2 regions of the Virgibacillus byunsanensis genome follow, and region 2 is predicted to be linked to the other one. Evidence: riboswitches for the same ligand, from Rfam matches in the RefSeq annotation. Region 2 holds a riboswitch; the other holds the start of a gene.
The links. Region 2 has a riboswitch for thiamine pyrophosphate ahead of tenA (thiaminase II). Riboswitches for the same ligand answer to the same signal wherever they lie in the genome.

Region 1: linked by a shared signal. The riboswitch ahead of thiT (energy-coupled thiamine transporter ThiT) and the one ahead of tenA (thiaminase II) in region 2 are both predicted to bind thiamine pyrophosphate.

What each region holds. Positions count from the first base shown of each region.
Region 1 covers NZ_JBHTKJ010000030.1:33,112-40,155, forward strand. Annotated here, with positions in the region: gene ACFQ3N_RS11785 (hypothetical protein) at 1-1,159, opposite strand, end outside; gene ACFQ3N_RS11790 (hypothetical protein) at 1,299-2,081, opposite strand; gene ACFQ3N_RS11795 (RNA polymerase sigma factor) at 2,074-2,637, opposite strand; gene ACFQ3N_RS11800 (hypothetical protein) at 3,289-3,519, opposite strand; gene thiT (energy-coupled thiamine transporter ThiT) at 3,519-4,091, opposite strand; TPP riboswitch at 4,199-4,303, opposite strand; gene ACFQ3N_RS11810 (M3 family oligoendopeptidase) at 4,365-6,137, opposite strand; gene ACFQ3N_RS11815 (N-acetylmuramoyl-L-alanine amidase) at 6,303-7,044, opposite strand, start outside.
Region 2 covers NZ_JBHTKJ010000007.1:123,421-130,464, reverse strand. Annotated here, with positions in the region: gene ACFQ3N_RS02320 (ABC transporter ATP-binding protein) at 1-227, opposite strand, end outside; gene ACFQ3N_RS02315 (ABC transporter permease) at 227-991, opposite strand; gene ACFQ3N_RS02310 (thiamine-binding protein) at 1,074-1,364, opposite strand; gene ACFQ3N_RS02305 (ABC transporter substrate-binding protein) at 1,379-2,386, opposite strand; TPP riboswitch at 2,495-2,604, opposite strand; TPP riboswitch at 2,740-2,835, shown strand; gene tenA (thiaminase II) at 2,980-3,675, shown strand; partial or broken gene ACFQ3N_RS02295 (PTS transporter subunit IIC) at 3,863-4,601, opposite strand; gene ACFQ3N_RS02290 (hypothetical protein) at 4,715-5,056, opposite strand; gene ACFQ3N_RS02285 (hypothetical protein) at 5,040-5,306, opposite strand; gene ACFQ3N_RS02280 (hypothetical protein) at 5,629-5,769, opposite strand; gene ACFQ3N_RS02275 (cold-shock protein) at 6,375-6,575, shown strand.

The DNA of each region.
Region 1 (7,044 bases), on a different contig from region 2:
CTAACCCAGTTATAACACCTATAATAAGCATACTAAATGCAACAAGTAATGCACTTTGTGGTAAAAACTCCTGTGTGGATTGTACAAGATCAAATAACAGTCCAGGTGCATTTTCTTCTATACCTAATATACTCCCTGAAAAATCTGCACTTCCGAGAAAAAAGAATCCAGCAATAGGGATAACAGGTCCCATCGCTCTAAAGGCAAATACAAAGCCGTCTGTTATATGATTTGTAATATAATCTAGTGCATGTTGTTTACCAAAAGCAACTGTAGAAAGTAACAATAATATAACAGCTACTCCACCAACGAATGCCGCTCCATCTCCTCCTTCAAACCCACTCATCCTACCTACTTGAAGTTTCGTATACATCATATAAATCACCACACCCAAAAGCGCGACAGGAACCAATATAGCAAACACTTTACTCCATGTAGATAAGTGTGCTGAATGTGGCTTATTTTCCGTCTCTTTTACTGATTGTAATGCTTGCAAATCTTTTTCATTTAATGGATCATCTTTTGAGCGTATTGATTTTCGATATAGCAAATAAGCTACTATTATCGCAATACCCCCAGTTATTAGTGATAAAACTAATGCTTTATCAGCAACTACTACTGGAGATATTCCGGCCGAAGTAGCAGAAAGGCCTGGCGCAACCTGTACGATATAATCCGAGGATAATGCCATCCCTTGCCCTGCAATGGCTACAGCAACTGCTGCTGTAATAGCTGGTAATCCCGCCCGAACAGCTGCAGGAACTAAAAGGGCACAGATTAATGGGACAGCCGGAGTCGGCCAGAAGAACAATGAAATCACATATGTTACACCGATTAGTACAAAGTATGAAACATGCCCATTCACCATAAATTTTTCAATCGGTTGAATCATACGTCGATCTGCACCTAAATCACGTAAGGAATGAAGCAATGCCAACATGAATGTAATTATTAAAAAGATATTAAATAATTCTTTTGCTGCAACAAGGTTTGCATTGAATATCGATGTAAAACCATCGATAACGCTTCCTTTATAAACCCACGCAATTACGAATGTTCCCAGTAAAGTTGGAAGTACTACACCTTTTCGAAATATCATCGTCAATATTATGATCAAAGTAAAAATACCATACAGCCAATGCGAAATGGTAAGTTCCAAACGAACCGCTTCCTTTCATTCCAAAGTGTGCTATAGCCTATGCACACTTCATAAAAGGGGTGCCAATTCCTACAGTCCACTATTACGCTTAAAAGCTTCAAACTCTAAAAGTCGGTTTTCAATACGTAGAATTATAGGTTTATTCTTTAAATTCTCTTAAATCAAAACGAGCAATTTCCTTATCCTGTAATGTTACAATTAAGTCCGCGTTCCAAGCATGTTCTTCCAATAATTGAAGTTGTTCATCTGGGGGGATTAGTGGTAATTCAGGATTTTCTTCACTTGCTCCTAACAGAAAATCTAAAGAATAACTTCCCTTTTGGTTTGCCTCTATTATAGGTAGACCAATATATCCTGTACCTCCGAAATTATTTTTGCGATCTTCTTCATTGAATAAGTTGTACCCCATAATTTCTTCTGATTCTTTTATAAGTTCATCATTTGGTTTAATACTTATTTGCACTCCATTCTCATAGACAAAATCTTTTTTATTCCATTCACCCTCTTCCAAGCTTCCAATCGTTCTATCACTTACATTCTGAATAGTGAATTCATAGCTTAGCGCTGTAGGTACAACCTTTTCACCTTCCCTTTCTCCAGATGTTATCCCAATAGAACCCAGTCTAGCTTCATCTGAATGAACTTCTACTTGAACATCCAATAGTTCTATTAATGGTTCGTCTAGACTTGGAGCAGTATCACTGTTTGCAAAGTCAAAATTTCCAAGAGTTGATAACACCAATAGAGCAAGTATTACTAAACTCGCTATACTACCAGTTAAAACCAGGAGTTTTGAATGATTTCTTTTACGTTTTGGCTGTTTGAGTCTTTGCATGATTGCTGACTTATCAGTACTTGAGGGGAAGTTTTCCATAGAGTTCCGCAATTTTTTAATTTTTGATTCTAATTGGTTGTCATCCATGGGCAATTCCTCCTTTACCGTCTTCCTCATCCAATTTCTCAGCTAACTTTTTTTTGCCACGCATCACTCTTACCTTAATTGTTGATAGTTTAACTCCAGTAATAGTTGAAATTTGATCATATGGTACATCGTGAAAAAAATGAAGTACGATAGGAACCCGGTATTTTTCGTCTAACTGGTGAATACATTGAAGCAATAATTCATCTTCTTCATCACGAATAATGCTTTCTTCCACATGATCAGTTGAAGCGTTACATTTCGTCTGATCATTCTTCAAACGAGTAAACTTATTTAACCAACTAGACTGTTTCCTGTGGTAATCCTTTGCTGCATTCCAGGTAATTTTATAAAGCCAGGTAGTGAAAGAAGATTTACCATCAAACTGGTAAAGAAATCGGTATACTCGTATAAAAACCTCTTGTGACACATCGGGTACATCGTGGTAGGGAACTCCAATTTGGAAAGCAAACCGCTCTACTGTCGAACTATAATGATCAATTAGCCCGCTAAACGCTTGTAAATCCCCATTTTTACAAGCCTTAATTAAATCCTGCACGTATTGTCCCCTCCTTAACTCTCTATCAGTGAAACGTAACGATTAATAAAAAGGTTACATTTAAAAATAAGGATGTTTTAGTAAAGATTGTTGTTTTTGTCACAATAAGTATAAACTGCGACGTAACTTTAGGCTTACTTCTAAGAACGCGTGCTATTACCTCCGTCTGGGATCGCTACGGGCGGATGCTTTCCGCGGGCACGGCTTCAGCCTCCGAAGCGGAAAACCACCACTTCGGTGTCTTCAGACACGTGCTGTTCCCGCAGGAGTCACCGCCCTCCGCTCACCCTGACTGGTAAGGGGTTCTATTAATACTAATACAGTCTCACGACAGTAACAGAAATAAAGCGGAGGAAATACACGTAGACTCCTTGAAAATGTAAAGACCACATTTTCTTCATGCGATGTCTAGCTATGTAGCTTTCCTTATCCTGTGGGAGCAGAGGCCTAGCCTGAGACCCCAGAGAGCGTTAGCTCGAGGAGGCTCATCAGCCGCCCACGGAAAGCGAAGTGTATTTCCGTAGCGGTAGGTTAACCGTCACATAAAGTTACGTCGCATTTTACATCAACTATGAAGTAAAAAAAAACAACAATGCGTGCGAAAGTAGCCAAAAATAAAAACATGTAATTTCGTAAGGAAACTACATGCCATTATTTTTCTTTAAGCTCTTCTGCACAACTATTACATAACGAGCTACCATCTTCATGTACACCATCAAAAAAGCCATTCTCACAATAAATATTTTTCCCACAAGTTTCACACTGTCCAATTAATTCCCGCACCATGATCACCTCTTTCATCCAATTATACATTTTTACAAATAAAAAGATAACCTCTCTAATAGAAGAGAAGTTATCTTTGTTGTGAGCGGAAATTGTCATTATGCTGCTTTTAGTAAAGTTCTCGGCTGTTTATGGAACAGGAAGAACACTAAAATTGTACTCAAAATAAATGACGGTAGCATGTAGGAACCATTATAGACTAATGAATAAATCCACACTTCTTGACCTTCAGGTGCAAATTGTCCCCAAAATACGATTCCTGCGTAAAAATGGGCAATGAATCTTAAAGTTGCACCAATTAACACACCTGACATTATATATATAAAGCTTACTTTAGTCTGGCCATTTTTAATTGCTTGTTGTAGTGGTTTAGCAAACAATCCTGCGAAACCTAATACAGTGAATGCAAATCCGTACTCAATGAATCCTTGTAGAGGTGTTAGGATGGATGCCCCAAAGACAATTTGTAACAGTCCCCATAATAATCCAGAAGTTAATCCACCTTTAATTCCCCAACGAAATGCAACAATAAACACTGGAATCATCGCAAAGGATACTGATCCTCCATTTGGCCATATTTTAAACGCTAAAAACGGAATTATATCTAAAACTAAAGCTAATCCAGTAAACATTGCTACTTCAATTAAAAACAATGTTCGTTTCGAACTCATTAAAATTCCTCCCCTTTTTAAAGCAAATTTCTATAATTTTCCACACAAAAAAGCAATGCCAAGGGGAAGCTTCCTGATGGGGAATCCGCTCACATTGCTTTTTATTCCATCAAAAAAGCCACCATCCCTACGCTAGTATTAACTAACAGGTTCAAAGGGTAAGAACTACAAACATGTTCACTCTCAGCCAAATGGCTCCCCCTGTAGGCTTTATTCATATGCTTTTATGTTACGTGTATTATAACGTATTCGCTAGATTTTGGCAATCAAGTCTTATAGAGATAGAAATTCTTCTACATCATTCACACAAAGCTGAATGGCATCTTCCCAGAAATCAGCTTTTGTTAAATCAACATTTAGATGTTTTTCTGCTAACTGTTCCACATTCATTCGTCCGGTATCCCGTAATAATGCGATGTAATCATCTTCAAAGCTACCGCCTTTTTTCTTGGCATGGGCATAAATACCAAGGCTGAACAAATAACCAAATGTATATGGGAAATTATAGAATGGTACCCCAGTAATATGGAAATGAAGTTTTGATGACCAGAAATTTGGGTCATAATCTTCAATGGAATCACTATATGCTTCTTTTTGAGCCTCAACCATTAGTTCATTTAACCGGTCAACAGAGACCATTCCTTGCTTGCGTTCCTCATAAAAGCGTTGTTCAAAAATAAACCGAGCATGAATATTCATAAAGAATGCAACACTACGTTTGATTTTATCTTCCAGTAAGGACATTTTTTCTTCTTTGTTCTCGGCACTTTTAACAGAAGCATCCGAGACAATCATCTCTGCAAAAGTGGAAGCAGTTTCTGCAACATTCATCGCATACCCCTGATTCAATCCATGGACATCATTCATCACATGCTGATGATAAGCATGGCCTAATTCATGGGCCAATGTTGCGATATTAGATGACGTTCCTGAATAGGTCATGAAAATGCGTGTTTGTTCACTTTCAGGAAAGCTTGTACAAAAGCCTCCAGGGCGTTTACCGGCACGATCCTCAGCCTCAATCCACCGTTTGTCAAATGCCATTTGTGCAAAGTCAGCCATTTTTGGACTAAACTCACCAAAGTGATTCACAATAAAATCTGCACCTTCTGAGTAACTATACGTTTTCACTGATTTATTTATTGGTGCTCCAACATCATACATACTCAGTTTTTCCAGTCCTAATAAATCTGCTTTTTTCTGAAGGAAATCAACAAAAGGTTTCTTATTGTTCGAGATAGCAGTCCACATCGCATCTAATGTTTCTTTTTTCATACGGTTGATTGCTAATGGCTCTTTTAACACACTATCCCAGTTACGATGCTTATATGTTTGCAGGCGAAAACCACCTAAATGATTTAACGTCTGTCCAAATAAATCCGCCTTCTCACTCCAAGCTTTATCCAGTTGCTGAGATACATGTTTACGAACCGTACGATCTGGGTTGCTCAATTTATTGGATGCTTGTCCAACCGAGTACGATTTCACTTCACCATCTTCTTCTATTTCCACACTCATATTCCCAACGATTGTATTATACATTTGACCCCAGGCATGATAACCATCAACAGCCAAATCATTAATTAAAACCTCTTCCTCAGATGACAAAAGGTCTTTCGCCTTTTCTCTATCTTCGTTCAGCACAAAATCAACTTTCTTTAAAAGAGGGTGATTTAACAACTGGTTCCACGTCACATCGTCAATGGAAACTAGCTTTTGAACAAAATTCGTTCTTACTGCATCCATCTTTGCTTTCATTTCACTACGTTTACCAACTAATAGGTTCGCTTTTTCATCCTTTACATCTTGTGCAGTTAAACAACTAATGAAAGCAAATGATTCCCTCAACTTTTTCGTCGTACCTTCCAACTGATCGACCACTTTTTTTAATGATTCTGCGTTTGCAGCATCAAAGCTATTTACCGTTACTGTCAATTGCTCCATCTCTTTTTCAATATCTTCAAGATACGTACGGAACTTTGTCGAATTACTACCACCTGGGAAAATAACATCTAAATCCCATGTAGGATTGTACGTTTTTAGCATCAAACCGCTCCTTCTATAATTGGTTAATATAAAGCCATTTATATTATAACGAAAAATGAAAATATTTTCACTGAAAGGAACCTAATTATACCTCTCTTTATCACAGATAAAAGTAACCAAAAACCCTCCCACAACCTATTGAACATGAGAGGGTTTTTTTAAAAATTAATTTGAAAAAGTGGCTCCTGTTGATGGGTGCGCATAAATTTGGACGTCACCGAAATCCCTTGTATGAATTAGATAAACATGGTTTTGTGTACTCCCTAATATCTCATAGGTTAGTCCACCAAATTTTGATGGTCGTAAAAAACCCCGTTCATTTCCTTTTGATGGTTGTGCCTCAAGCGAATAGATCCGCCATGATTCTGCGTTTGCAGGCAGCTGAAGATAGGTTGTCTCTTGTGTGGGATTACTAGATTTTGAATTAGTAGGCTTTTTATAGGGATATCCACTAAACTGGCAAAATCCCTTTACCACTGCCTCCGCATACCTTTTCCAATGTTTGTTGATTTGCTGGATGTCATCCTCTTTAGAATCTGCGAAGCCATATTCAATAATTACAGTCACCACACTTCCCGTATCACGATTCATGTAGTAATAATCTCGACGTGGATTATTTGGTAGAGTCCTCGTGAAAACACGGCGTACATTTTGCCCGGTGCTTCTTATTTCAGTTGAGATTTCCATTGCCATCTTTTTATCTCCGTAAATGGAATGAATTAGTTCTGCCCCATCCCCACCTCCTGCATTAATATGATTAGTATAGCAATACATAGCACCACTTTCCCGGACGAGTTTTGTTCGTTGTATAGGTGTGAGTGTCTGGTCGTTTTTTCGTGTTATTGCTGCTGGTACACCTAATTCCTTATATCGCTTCCATTGATATAGTGAAATTGCAAGATTCATA
Region 2 (7,044 bases):
TAACTTATCGCACCCCGCTTGCCATTGATCCTTTCCCCATCTAAATAAAAAGTACCCGTGTCAGGACGGTACAGACCACCGATCAAATGAAAAAGCGTGCTTTTCCCACTTCCGGATGGGCCAAGTAAAGAGACAAACTCTCCCTCTTTTATTGTAAATGAAACGTCATCCAAAACCTTCTTATTAGCAAATGATTTCGTTACCTGTTTGACTACCAGTTCACTCATCACTTATCCTCCTCTGTTGCACGCCATTTAATAAGCAACTTTTCCAATGTAATAATTAGTATAAAGAACAGCAAGCATAAGAACATAATAAAAAAGATAGCGACAAAAACACGATCGGTACGAAATGATGATTGTGCAAGTGTCATGTACACCCCAATGCCTTGATTCGCACCAAGCCATTCAGAAATTACAGCACCCATCACACTGTAGGTTGCTGAAATTTTCAAGCCGGAAAAAATCGCCGGCATGGCATGCGGTAGCTCTAGCTTACTAAAGATTTGCCGTTTGGATGCACCAGCCATCTGCATATAGTGCACCAAATCCGTACTTGTCTGTCGGAATCCATCCAATGCCGCTATTGAAATTGGGAAAAAGCAAACGAGGGTGATGACTAGTATTTTGGGTAGCACACCAAATCCGAACCAAATCACAAGTAATGGTGCGAGCACAATAATTGGAACGTTTTGCGATAGAATCAACAAGGGATAAAAAGCCTGCCGTACACTTGGTAGTAAATGAAGGATAACCGCAATCAAAATCCCACCACTGACACCACAGATAAAACCGATAATCGATAATTTTATGGTTGAAATGAAATGGTGTTGGAAGTTCCCCCAACTCGCTATCCCCTCTTGTGCTATTTCTGATGGGGCTGGTAGCAGCCATGTCGGGACTGAAAGCAAATTGCTGCTAATTTCCCATATGATAAGTAAAAGGATGATGACCGTTACCGGCCGCCATCCCTGTGCTAGCATTTTTTTCATACTATTAGGGTGCTTTGACTTCCAACGCACCCGCACCTCCATTCAACTTAGCTCCACTCTACTATCTAGAAAAACATACTTTTTAACGGTACTTCTCTGTCAATACATCCATTGATGCGCCATCTGGGTTATAGTAAATCTTCACCTGAGAAATTATACTCGAACTACCTCGTTCAACCATTTTCTGATTCATTTTTTCGATAACCGCCAAAAGCTCTGTTAACTCCCCTTCCATAGTCGTTTCAAGTGGATGTACTTCATACTTGATCCCAGCCTGTTGAATAACTTCAATCGCCGCATCCACATATGGAATGACATCTTCCCCATTCTTTGTCTTGGGAATAATTTGAATACTAACAAGTGCATTTGTCATATTATTTCTCCTCATTATTTTTCTGGTAAAAATTCATTCGTAAATGCTTGCGCTGCATCCAGTTCTTTTTCAAGTAACTCATTTTCATACATCCACTTCGAATAGTTTTCCCAAGTTTGTTGATCCTGGATACCCCATTGTTCGGCATCATCCTGATATTGAGGTGATAACCATGCTTGACTTGCTTCCACTAACTCAGCATCTAAATCCGGTACAGACTCTACTAAAATGGATGCAGCTTCTTCCGGACTCTCAATCGTATATTGATAACCTTTAGAAACAGCTGCCATAAAGGCTTCGACTGTATCTGGATTTTCATCGATCATGCTTTCATTCGTTGTGATAACTGGCGTATAATAGTCGAGATCGTCTGAATAATCGGTTAGATATTGCACGTTAAGCTCAACGTCACGTAATTCTGCTTCCACACCAGTCCATCCATAATAGATCCAAGCAAAGTCAACATCACGTTCGACTGCCGTAAAAAAATCAGTATTTCCCATATTTATAATATTTACATCATTAACATCCGCGCTTTCTTGTTTCATTAAAGAATCAATAACCGCTGCTTCAACTGGGGCACCCCAACCTCCGTAGGTTTTCCCAGCATAATCAGCTGGTGAGGTAATACCTTTATCTACAGGAGAAGCAAACCCAGACGTATTATGTTGAATGATTGCTGCAATGGAGACAATCGGTATATCCTGAATACGTGCTTCTGTGATAGATTCTTGTGCACTAATCCCAAACTCTGCTTGCCCAGATGCCACTACCTGATCAGCACCGGATTCACCAGGTAACGTAATGTCCACCTTTAAGCCTTCCTGTTTAAAATATTCTTCTGCCTGTGCAACATATAACCCTGTGTGGTTCGTATTTGGTGTCCAATCCAATACCAATGTCACTTTTTCTAACTCTTCTTCCTCCTGTGCATTAGAATTATCACCACTAGTTTCTTGATCATTTACACAACCAGCTAGCACGATAACTAACATAACGATGAAAAATAATATTCGTTTCAATTAAATCCCCCTACTTTCTTATTTTATTTAATGGTTCGCTAGAGGAACATACTGCTTAGCGCACGTAAAATATGCCCCAGGCTAAGCCTAGAGCACATATATAGTCACATTCACATTATATATGTTCCCTACGCTGGTTTAAACCAGATCAGGTTCCAAGGGTCTGCATCTCACGGATACCATCTCAACCAGCAACACTGGTCCCCCTACATTCAATACTATTAAACTAATAATACAGTATTAACTTTGACACAGATAGTGCTAAAATTCAAGTGTTTAATGAGAATAAGCGCTCCCAAATATAGTTGACTTTGTTTTTTCATATGATATGCTGAACAGATAATTTCATTAATCGTTTCCGCTAGGGGAGCCTGTTAAAGGCTGAGACTATAAAACCCTTAGAACCTGATCTGGCCAATACCAGCGGAGGGAAGTGGAAAGTCACTTAACCATTCATCCAATCTGTCCATCTCTTTAGATAGCGATAGAATCATAGGATTAATTTATTAACCTTAAAATAGATGAATTTATCTTTAAGTACTTTTCTTTCCTCCTCAATCAGTCGGAAACAAACTAAAGAGGAGGTATTTTGTATGCAATTTACAGACACACTACGAGAGGTAACCAAAAACAGTTGGGAACAAAGCTTAAACCATCCTTTTGTTGTAGGTATGGTAAAAGGAGATTTACCACTGGAAACATTCAAGTATTTTATTCTTCAGGATATTTACTATTTAAAGCATTTTGGAAAAGTACATGCCCTGGCAGCAGCGCAGACAGAAGACTTCCAGATTACTGCCATGCTTGCTGAAAAAGCGAAACTTACAGCAGAGGCAGAACTGACTGTCCATAAAGAACATGCAACTATCTTGAACATTACAGACGAAGAAATAAAGCAGTTCAAACCAGCACCAACTGCATATGCCTATACAGCTCACTTATACCGGGCAGCCCTTTCAGGCAGCCTGGGGCAGACGATTGCTGCACTACTTCCATGCTACTGGCTGTATGCAGATATTGGCAAAACATATCAGGATGCAAAACCAACAGAAAAAATCTACCAAAATTGGATTAGTATGTATGCCAGTGAGTGGTTTCATACATCCACCCAGGATCAAATCGACCTGTTGAATAACATAGCAAAAGATGCGAGTGAACAGGAAAAAGAAAAAATGAAAGAACAATTTATTATTGCAAAAGAGTACGAGCTTGCTTTCTGGGAGATGGCGTACACAAGAGAAGTATGGATGTCAGAACGAAAAAGTAGTACTGGAGTTCCAAGAAAATAATAAAATAAAAATTATAACTTATGCAGTCGACAAGTTTTAAACTTTTCTACCTGCTTAGTAATGCTTGTTGCCATGTTTTTAATGGCGAAAGTCCTATTTTTACTTACTTTTTTAACCTTTAAGCTTTTATATATTTTAAAAGTGCCAAAAACCCACTATCCAAAAGAATAGTGGGTTTTTTGGCAAATTATGCTACTTTAGTGTTATCCTTATCTCCATTGGCGCTGGTTTTCCATCCAATGGTGAATAATGCTGCCAGGATAATTAAGATCAAAGCAGATACAAGCATGTTTGATTCAATTAAGTTGATCAAGTTTCCAAGTACAATACCGACTGCACCAAAGTCTGCATCACCAAACGTTGTACCTTCAAAGCCTAATGACCCTAAGACCGGTAACAGTAATGCAGGTAAAAAGCTAAATAGAACACCATTGGCCATTGCACCAAAGATTGCACCTTTACGGCCTCCGGTTGCATTACCAAACACACCAGCTGCTGCACCTGTGAAAAAGTGAGGAACTAACCCTGGCACTATAACTTAAGGCCAAGAATAGGTAGGAAGAACATACTAATCAATCCGGCAATAAAGCTAAATAGAAAGCCAATTATCACCGCATTTCCAGCAGACGGAATCTAGCTAAAATTATGTTTACGATCATACCAAATAGCATAATCATTGCTGTTTCTGTTCCAAAAGCCTCCTGTGCTAAGGCTACAATTGCTTCATTGTTTGGAATAACCCCATCTACAGCAAAAGCTTTATTAAACATACTGCTAAATTTCCCAAGCGCTTGAACAATTACCGTTGCCCCGGCACCAAGAATCACAAACCCCATTATCGTTTTCAGTGTTCCTGATACGACATCTGCAGTATTCTTTCTTTGAACCAGTAGACCAACTGGCCATTGAAAAAATCGGGAAGAGATTAAATCGAGATGAGAGGGTTAAGTTATGAGGCGTTATGCATGAAGGTGAATACTTAAAGGGATACTTCGTTCAGCTAGTCGTGAAAAACTAAGAAAAATTTTTATGAAAACTACTATACTCTTTTTCTCTTTGAGCGTGTTGGTAACATGTTAATAACATCAGCACGGTAATCGTCTACATACACAGCATAATAAATCACATAATTTAACATCCTATGTCTACTTTTACCGTAAGTTAATTGTCGAAGTCCTTTAAATGGACCACTAGTTAGTTCTACACCAGTAAGAGGATAAATAGAAAGTAAATCTGAGATATAATCGATTATTTCATCTTCCTTTTGATACCACCATTCCAATACTTCCTGGTTTTGGTTAGCGAAGAAGTCTTGAATATGATCTAAACATAAAATAAACTCTTCTGTAAATAATACCCTAAACTTATTCCCTTCTCGCATGTCTGATTCCTTTTAATTCGTCTTTAGTATATTTCTGCATATTTGGATTTTTGATATATCTATTCAATGAAGCTTTTAATTCTGGATTCTTTTCAATTTGATTAGCCAATGACTCTGCTTTTTTACTTTTTAGCGGTTTGTTTTCTGCTTCAATTGAAATTAATTTACCATTTACAATGAACATCACTTCGTCTTTTCTATCTAAAGCTTCCAAAAGCTCATTTTCAACATCTTTGCTAAAAAAAGACACATAAACAACTCCCTTATTAGTTAGTTTATTGGATCCAACTGCTGAGCAATAATTATATAGACATAAAACAAGAGTTCCTACATTACAGACCTTCAATCATCAGCTATTTTAAAGTTCTTCCATTTCTGCTATACGTCCTTCCTAGTATTATTTCATTTTAACATATTTACTTTGCTTTTTTTATCCCCTCCTACTCTAGTCTTGTCATTGTGTCCTTCTTTACCCTTTTTCAGCATGGGGACGCTTCTTGTACTTCCTGCTATTTCTAAATACAACCGAAGCAATAGAACGGCACCTCGCTTCCTATGCTTTGAAAACTAAATTAGGAGATGCTCCTAATCTCTCTTGCTTCCTCATCTGTTAATCTTCTTTTCGCATGATCTTCTAGACACTGGTCATTAGTTATTTTTTCATTAAATGCTTTGAATCTTTCTTTGGTAGTTATTTTATCCGTAGAAAACATCCTTAAAATAAAATCACCATCAAGTAGTATCCAAGGCAGCTACTCCATTTCCATTCATCAACGCGTTTGGCAATTCCTGCTTTGACAGGATTTTGGTGAATATATCTTACGACAGTCACTAAGTACTTCACTGTTTCTACATTTTAAATCGATCTTGAAATAGATGGCCTGGTGTTTGGAATTTCTAGTTGTAATACCCAACAAAGCTGACACCGATGCGTTTCATTGAGGAATTAATCTCCAACAACCCACTAACTAATCAACAACAACACTATTTACAAACCCTATCCATTAAGTTATAAACCCTTATATATATAGCACTTCATCTTTTTAACGATAAGCACCACCCTTCAGCTTTAAATAATCAAAAATAGAAGAGCCCAGCACCAAGGGCCTAAACCATTGGCCTCGTAACCTTTTTTATAAATATTTTAAAAAGGCTATCTATATTCCTTTTAAGTGTTTTAATAAGATTAACTTATTGATGTTCGTTTTAGCAAAACAAGATATTTGTAATAGCTTTCTAGTGATTATCATCGTCTTGAATTATTATCTTGAACCAAAAAGTAATAGACGTGCTATATAGTACATGGAGGAATTTTCTTATGAGTGACGGTACAGTAAAATGGTTTAAGGCAGACAAAGGTTTCGGTTTTATCGAGGTTGAAGGTGGAGATGATGTATTCGTACATTTCTCAGCAATTCAAGGCGACGGTTTCAAATCATTAGATGAAGGTCAAGCAGTTTCTTTTAACATTGAAGAAGGTAACCGCGGACCACAAGCAGCAAATGTTGAAAAAGTATAAATAAACATTATGAAAGCTCTTCTCATATGAGAAGAGCTTTTTTACTTTTAGTTTGCTTAAGTAAAACAACAAGATGGTGTATTATTCAAACCACCCTTTTTTTGAAGGGCGTACTTCCTTAAAAGACATGCGTTTGTTTACTTTAAAGGGATTGATTGAATTCTTTGGTTTTATGGAATAAAAGAATGTTTTATTACGCACAATAATTATGTGAATTTGTGTGATGTTAAAAGAGATGGATAGACTAGACGGTAGGATTCAACAGTTGAAACAAGAATTAATTCTAATTGTTGTTTCAACTAGCTTAGATAGCTAGGATACCCTACGCTGCAGCCAAAAATTAGACCAACTCAAACGCGACTTATCAAAAGCATATAAAACATTCCTATGAAAATAGGTTAGAGAATTAATTGTGGGGGGAATAACGGTAAAAAGACAAATAGATGTTATTCATTTTGAAAGGGGGGCT